DNA from 2 places in the Pseudoalteromonas sp. A22 genome. Region 2 is predicted to be linked to the other one. Evidence: predicted binding sites of a transcription regulator. Region 2 holds the regulator's gene; the other holds the start of a gene.
The links. The regulator LexA, encoded in region 2, represses DNA repair genes until DNA is damaged. The targets are predictions, from matches to a motif close to TACTGTATNNNNATACAGTA.

Region 1: a site for LexA is predicted at 1,369-1,388, ahead of GSF04_RS09930 (DNA topoisomerase III). Genes of this name have one in related genera too.

What each region holds. Positions count from the first base shown of each region.
Region 1 is NZ_CP047238.1:1,123,540-1,127,091, forward strand. It holds gene GSF04_RS09925 (methyl-accepting chemotaxis protein) at 1-1,294, shown strand, start outside; gene GSF04_RS09930 (DNA topoisomerase III) at 1,398-3,320, shown strand; gene GSF04_RS09935 (tetratricopeptide repeat protein) at 3,399-3,552, shown strand, end outside.
Region 2 is NZ_CP047238.1:3,771,108-3,774,659, reverse strand. It holds rRNA gene GSF04_RS21970 (23S ribosomal RNA) at 1-485, shown strand, start outside; rRNA gene rrf (5S ribosomal RNA) at 603-716, shown strand; gene lexA (transcriptional repressor LexA) at 1,055-1,669, shown strand; gene coxB (cytochrome c oxidase subunit II) at 2,030-3,172, shown strand; gene ctaD (cytochrome c oxidase subunit I) at 3,172-3,552, shown strand, end outside.

The sequences.
Region 1 (3,552 bases), 1.4 Mb from region 2:
CCGCCCACTTGCAGAGTCGACAAAGTCAGATAGGGCGGAGGTGTTAAAATCGCTGCATACAGGTTCTGGGATTAAAGAGCTTGGTGAAGATTTAGTCGTAGCAGTACCTATCAACATTGCGTTGCCAAATACCACTTGGTCTCTTGTAATCGAACTACCTAAGGCAATTGCACTTAGTTCTGCTACAACGCTGCAAAGTCAGCTGGAGGAGTCGACAAACTCCGTTGGTCGCTGGATGCTTATTATCGGTATTGTTATTGCTGTTATTGGCATTGCCATTGCGGTGGTATTAGTGAACACAATTATCGGGCCGCTTACGCATATTCAGGAGCGGGTAGAGAACTTAGCTTCTAGCGAAGGCGATTTAACGCATGAGCTAGAAGTGAGTCATCATGCTGAGTTGATTGCCTTGGCGCATGGCTTTAACCGCTTTACTGATAAACTACGAAAGATGATTGATGACCTCAAAGGTCTTGCTGAATCTTCCTATGAGCAGTCGCATCGAACAACAGAAGCCGCGATAAACATCAAAAACAAAGTTGCTAATCAGCATTTGGAAATAGATAGCGTAGTTACTGCAATTAACGAACTTAGTGCAACTGCTTCAGAGGTGGCTCGGGCGTCGGAAAAAGCGGCTGCAAGTACGAATCAGGCTGCTGATCAAGTTCAGCAAAGCGAACAAAGTATCATTAAAACAACTGAAACGGTGCAATCAATGGCGGATCAAGTTATTGATGCAAAACAAGCGGTCGTGAAGGTATCTGAGCGCAGTGATGATATTTCCAAAATACTAGAGGTGATCAGAGCCATTGCAGAACAAACTAATTTACTGGCCTTAAACGCAGCAATTGAAGCGGCAAGGGCGGGGGAGCAAGGGCGCGGCTTTGCGGTTGTTGCCGACGAAGTTCGAGCTTTGGCGTCAAAAACACAGGCCTCAACGGACGACATTAGTAAACTAATAGATAATTTACAGAGTGAGGTCGCGAACTCAGGCCGGATTATTGAGAGCTCTGTGCAGTTAGGTGAAGATGCAGTGAGTTATTGCCAAGAATCGGCTAGGTTAATGAGTACCCTAGTTGCTGAGTTGACGAGCATTTCTAATGAAGTAACACAAATTGCGACGGCTGCGGAAGAGCAAAGCATGGTTACCGAAGAAATTAATACAAATACAACGGGCATTTCAGATGCCGCTGCTGAGCTTTCGAAGTTCGCAGATGAAGTAGAGCAAGCGGCCAGTTCAATGACGCTGATAGTCGAACAAAAACACAAGCAACTTAATTTATTAAGAACGTAAGTTTGTTGGTTTGCAAAGAGACTGGAGACAGTCTCTTTGCAGCTATGGCGTTTTTCGTCAAAATTCACTATGATAACTGTATCTATATACAGTTAAGCTAATCATGAAACTCTATATCGCTGAAAAACCCTCTTTAGGTCGGGCAATTGCCGATGTCTTACCAAAACCACATAAAAAACAAGATGGTTATATAGAAGTCGCGAATGGTGATGTGGTTTCTTGGTGTATAGGTCACCTGTTGGAACAAGCAGAACCTGAAGACTACGACGCCAAATACAAAAAATGGCAGTTTCATGATCTACCAATCGTGCCTACTCAATGGCAGTTCAAGGCAAAGCCAAAAACAAAAAAGCAGCTTAGCACTTTAAAAAAGTTACTCGCAAAAGCCGATGAAATCTACCATGCTGGAGATCCAGATAGAGAAGGGCAATTGCTCGTGGACGAAGTATTTCAATTCGTAAATTTGCCAGAGCGGAAAAGAGCAACGATCCGACGTTTGTTGATCAGTGATTTAAACCCACAAGCTGTGAAAAAGGCATTGGCTTCGACACGTTCTAATCAAGAATTTGTTCCTTTAAGTGTATCTGCGCTTGCAAGAGCTAGAGCTGATTGGCTATTTGGGATGAATTTAACCAGAGCATTTACGTTGGCCGGGCAAAAAGCGGGAGTGAATACCGTCTTGTCGGTTGGCAGAGTGCAAACTCCGGTACTTGGTTTGGTTGTTAGGAGAGATTTAGAAATAGAGAACTTTGTATCTAAACCATTTTATGAGGTGATTGCACACATCAATAAACCAAATTGGGGTGTTTTTGAAGCTAAGTGGGTACCAAGTGAAGCATGTAAGCCCTATATGGACGAAGATGGGCGTGTTCTGGTTAAAGCCTTAGCCGAAAACGTTGCGGATCGGATCAGTCAAAAGCAAGCAACAATAAATAAGGTTGAAACGAAACCAAAAAAGATAAACCCGCCGTTACCCTATAACCTTTCTTCTTTACAGATTGACGCAAATAAGCGCTACGGTTTATCAGCTCAGCAAGTGTTGGATATTTGTCAGGCACTCTATGAGAAACATAAACTGATCACTTACCCGAGATCAGATAACCGTTATCTACCACAAGAACACTTTGTTGAAAGAGAGCAAGTCATTGCGGCTGCTAATCACAATCAGGGAATAGACAGTAAGTTTATTAAGTTAGCTGATATGAATCTAAAAGGAGCGTGTTGGAATGATAAAAAGGTAGAAGCGCATCACGCCATCATTCCAACCACTAAAAAGCTCCGCAGTGCTCAGCTTGGGCATAGAGAGTTGCAGGTCTATCAACTTATCTCTGTACAGTATCTTGCGCAATTCTTTCATCCCTACCGCTACAATGAAACTAAAGTGGAGTTGGAGATTAGTGGTGGTCAATTCAAAGCACAAGCGAAGCAAATAACAGATCAAGGATTCAAGATACTGTTTAAAGGTCATGAGGTAGAAAAAGAAAGCCTATTGCCGAAGTTACAGGTGGGAGAGCAACTTTTATGCGAGAAAGGTGAAGTTAAAGAAAAGCAAACCCAGCCGCCAAAGCATTACACTGAAGCCACCTTATTAGGTGCAATGACAGGTATTGCACGGTTTGTTTCCGATCAATCTATCAAAAAGGTATTGAAAGACACTGATGGGCTTGGCACTGAGGCGACGCGGGCCGGAATTATTGAGCTTTTGTTTAGACGGCAGTTTCTTAGACGAGAAGGTAAGACGATATATTCTACGGCGCTGGGAAAAGCATTTATTCAAACCCTACCTGAATCACTTTCATTACCAGACAGGACTGCGCTCTGGGAGTCATTGCTCGGAAAGATCGCTAATAAGGAAACGTCGTATAATCAATTTATGCAACCGCTTTGTGATGAGTTAGGTGGATTTATTGACAGCGCTCAGTCTATCAATACGAATGAACTGAAAGGTGTTCCTGTACCTGCATTTAAAAAACGTGGGGCAAGAAAGGGGAAATTTACCCGAAAGAGAAAGCCAAGCTCTGCATAATTGTTTTCTTGGCTTGGTTGTAAATTCAGATAGTGTCACTATATCAACCATATTAATTACTCAGACAGAAAATAGAATATGAGCAATACAATCCAACTAACCCCTGAAAACATTCAGCAAGTAATAACTGATCCAAATCCAGAGAAAGTGTTATTGCTGACCTTTTATAGCAATCAAAATCCTGAATGTGTTCAGCAAGACCAAATATTGGAGAGGATAGCGGCAGCTTATA
Region 2 (3,552 bases):
CGCTCAACGGATAAAAGGTACTCCGGGGATAACAGGCTGATACCGCCCAAGAGTTCATATCGACGGCGGTGTTTGGCACCTCGATGTCGGCTCATCACATCCTGGGGCTGAAGTCGGTCCCAAGGGTATGGCTGTTCGCCATTTAAAGTGGTACGCGAGCTGGGTTTAGAACGTCGTGAGACAGTTCGGTCCCTATCTGCCGTGGGCGTTTGAGAATTGAGAGGGGCTGCTCCTAGTACGAGAGGACCGGAGTGGACGAACCGCTGGTGTTCGGGTTGTGATGCCAATTGCATTGCCCGGTAGCTACGTTCGGAACTGATAACCGCTGAAAGCATCTAAGCGGGAAGCAGGCCTCGAGATGAGTTCTCACTTTGACTTAGAGTCAACTGAAGGGCCGTTGAAGACTACAACGTTGATAGGCGAGATGTGGAAGTGCTGTGAGGCATTAAGCTAACTCGTACTAATTACCCGTGAGGCTTAACCATACAACGCCAAAGTGGTTTATAAGCGACAGAAGTTAATAGACTAAAGTAGACAAAAGAATTTAATAGCTTTTTCCGGATTTACATTGATGAGGGAGACTTCATTGATGAACAGAATTTCCTGGTGACTATAGCGTTTTGGACCCACCTGACCCCATGCCGAACTCAGAAGTGAAACAAAACAGCGTCGATGATAGTGTGGATTACCCATGTGAAAGTAGAACATCGCCAGGGCCAAATAAGAGAAACCCGTTGCAGCAATGTGACGGGTTTTTTGCTATGTGTGATTTGAAAACCTCGCGAGATGAACTCGCTCCCACTCCCACCACAGTATCAGCATAGTGCAACATGGTAGGTGGTGGTTAATCAGCCCTAAATCTTAATAATCTATTTCTTATTGCGTAGAGTCGTAGGTTATGCTCTGAGGCACAGACTTCACTTCTTGTTTAATGGTGCTCTAATTAATGCTATTAGCAAATACACTTAAAATATGTCGAATAAAGAAACATTTGCGATTTTTTTTGAGCTGTATATACTTACAGTAAATAAACCACTGTATGGAACACCAGTTAATGCGTCCTCTAACAAAACGACAAGAACAAATCTTTGAATTAATAAAAGTATTCATAAAAGATACTGGCATGCCTCCAACTCGTGCTGAAATAGCTGATGCTTTGGGTTTTAAGAGTGCAAATGCAGCGGAAGAGCATCTTAAGGCGCTTGCGAAAAAGGGAGTTATCGAAATGGTCCCAGGCGCAAGCCGAGGGATTCGACTTGTAGAGGATGAATCCGAACAACTTGGTTTACCTATTATTGGCCGTGTTGCTGCTGGTGAGCCTATTCTGGCAGAGCAACATGTAGAGAGCCACTGTAATGTAGATGCGAGTTTTTTTAAACCTAATGCTGATTACCTTTTAAGAGTTAATGGTATGAGCATGAAGGATATTGGCATTATGGATGGTGATCTACTAGCTGTTCACAGCACTCAGGTGGCTGAAAATGGCCAAGTGATAGTGGCTCGCGTAGAAGAGGACGTGACAGTTAAACGCTTTGAAAAGAAAGGGAAGAAAGTTTTATTGCATGCTGAGAATGAAGAATTTAAAGCGATTGAAGTGGATCTAGAGCATCAAAATTTCTCCATTGAAGGGTTAGCTGTCGGCGTTATCCGAAGTGCTGACTGGATGTAGTTTATGAGAGCGAGTGTAGCGTTAAATATAAAGTTGCGCTTGCTTTAACTATATTTTGTTTAAAAAGTGATAATTAACTTTTCTAACTATGTGAAAGTAGGATGATTATAGTGACTTTAATCATTTAGTAATATTTTTAGTTTTCTGATCTTTATACACTATTTTTCATCATTCTTTGTTTTACCCCCTATAGTTCCCAGTTTTGATTCTAAAGTCGGTCTTCTCGAAAATCTTGCAATTTGTTTGTTTTTTGACTAATTGGTTAATAGTCGTGCAGTAAGTCTATGTACAAATAGACAATATGACAGTCATCCAATAATAACAAAAGACAACCACGAGTTGTCTTGAAGGAGACGTCAAATGAAAATTTGTCGATTAGTTGTAGCATTCATCGCAGTGCTAATCGCCATGCCCTCACTTGCTAACAGCGCTTACAATATGAGGCAAGGTGTTACAGACATTAGTCATCAAGTGTATGAGCTTCACATGACCATATTTCTAATATGTTGCGTCATTGGGGTTATTGTATTCGGGATTATGTTTTGGGCGCTTATAAAACACAGAAAGTCAAAAGGCGTTGTTGCAGCGCAATTTCATGAAAGCACCAAAGTGGAAATACTTTGGACAGCAATTCCTTTCCTGATACTCATTGGTATGGCAATACCAGCCACAAAAACGCTTATTGCTATGGAAGACACGAGTAAAGCTGATCTGACCATTAAGGTCACAGGCTCTCAGTGGAAATGGCACTATGAGTATATGGGGCATGATGTTGAATTCTATTCTTTGCTCTCTACTCCGAAAGATGAAATTAGTGATCTCAAAGAAAAAAATGAAAATTACCTGCTTGAAGTTGATAAGCATTTAGTTATTCCCACCGATAGGAAAGTTCGCTTTTTGATGACCTCAGATGATGTCATCCATTCTTGGTGGGTGCCCGATTTTGCGGTGAAGAAGGATGCCAATCCAGGCTTTATAAATGAGGCATGGACAAAGGTAAACGATGAAGGAATTTACAGAGGCCAATGTGCTGAATTATGTGGCAAAGATCATGGCTTTATGCCTGTCGTTGTCGAGGCCGTAAGTCCCGATAAATTTGATAGTTGGCTCAACGATGCTAAAGCTGAAAAAGCAAAAGCAGAGGCTGAGTCACAAGCAGTTGCCCAACAAACCCTTTCGAAAGAAGAGTTAATGGAGGTTGGTGAACAAACTTACATGGCTTATTGCGCAGCTTGCCATCAACCAACCGGGCTTGGGCTACCAGGTGTCTTCCCTGCAATGAAAGGGAGTAAAGTCGTCACTGGAGATATTAAAGCTCATATAGATATTCTACTTTTAGGTCGCCCAGGAACTGCGATGCAATCTTTCGCAAAGCAATTAACAATCAAGCAGATAGCGGGGGTTATCACCTATAAAAGAAATAGTTGGGGTAATGACACCGGCGATGTTATTCAGCCAAGCCAAATACAGCGTGAGATAGATGCATTAGAGGAGGGTAAGTAATGAGTGCCATCGTAGAAGAACATTCACACCATACAGCTCCAAAAGGCTTAAAGCGCTGGCTGTTTACCACTAATCATAAAGACATTGGAACTCTGTATTTATTGTTCTCACTAACCATGTTTTTAATTGGTGGTGCTATGGCTATGGTGATCCGAGCCGAGCTTTTCCAACCTGGGTTACAGCTTGTAGATCCGCATTTTTTTAATCAAATGACGACAGTACATGGACTAATAATGGTATTTGGCGCAGTAATGCCCGCATTTACTGGTCTTGCCAACTGGATGATCCCAATGATGATTGGTGCTCCTGATATGGCGTTACCGAGAATGAATAACTGGAGTTTTTGGATACTCCCCTTTGCATTTGCAATTTTACTGATG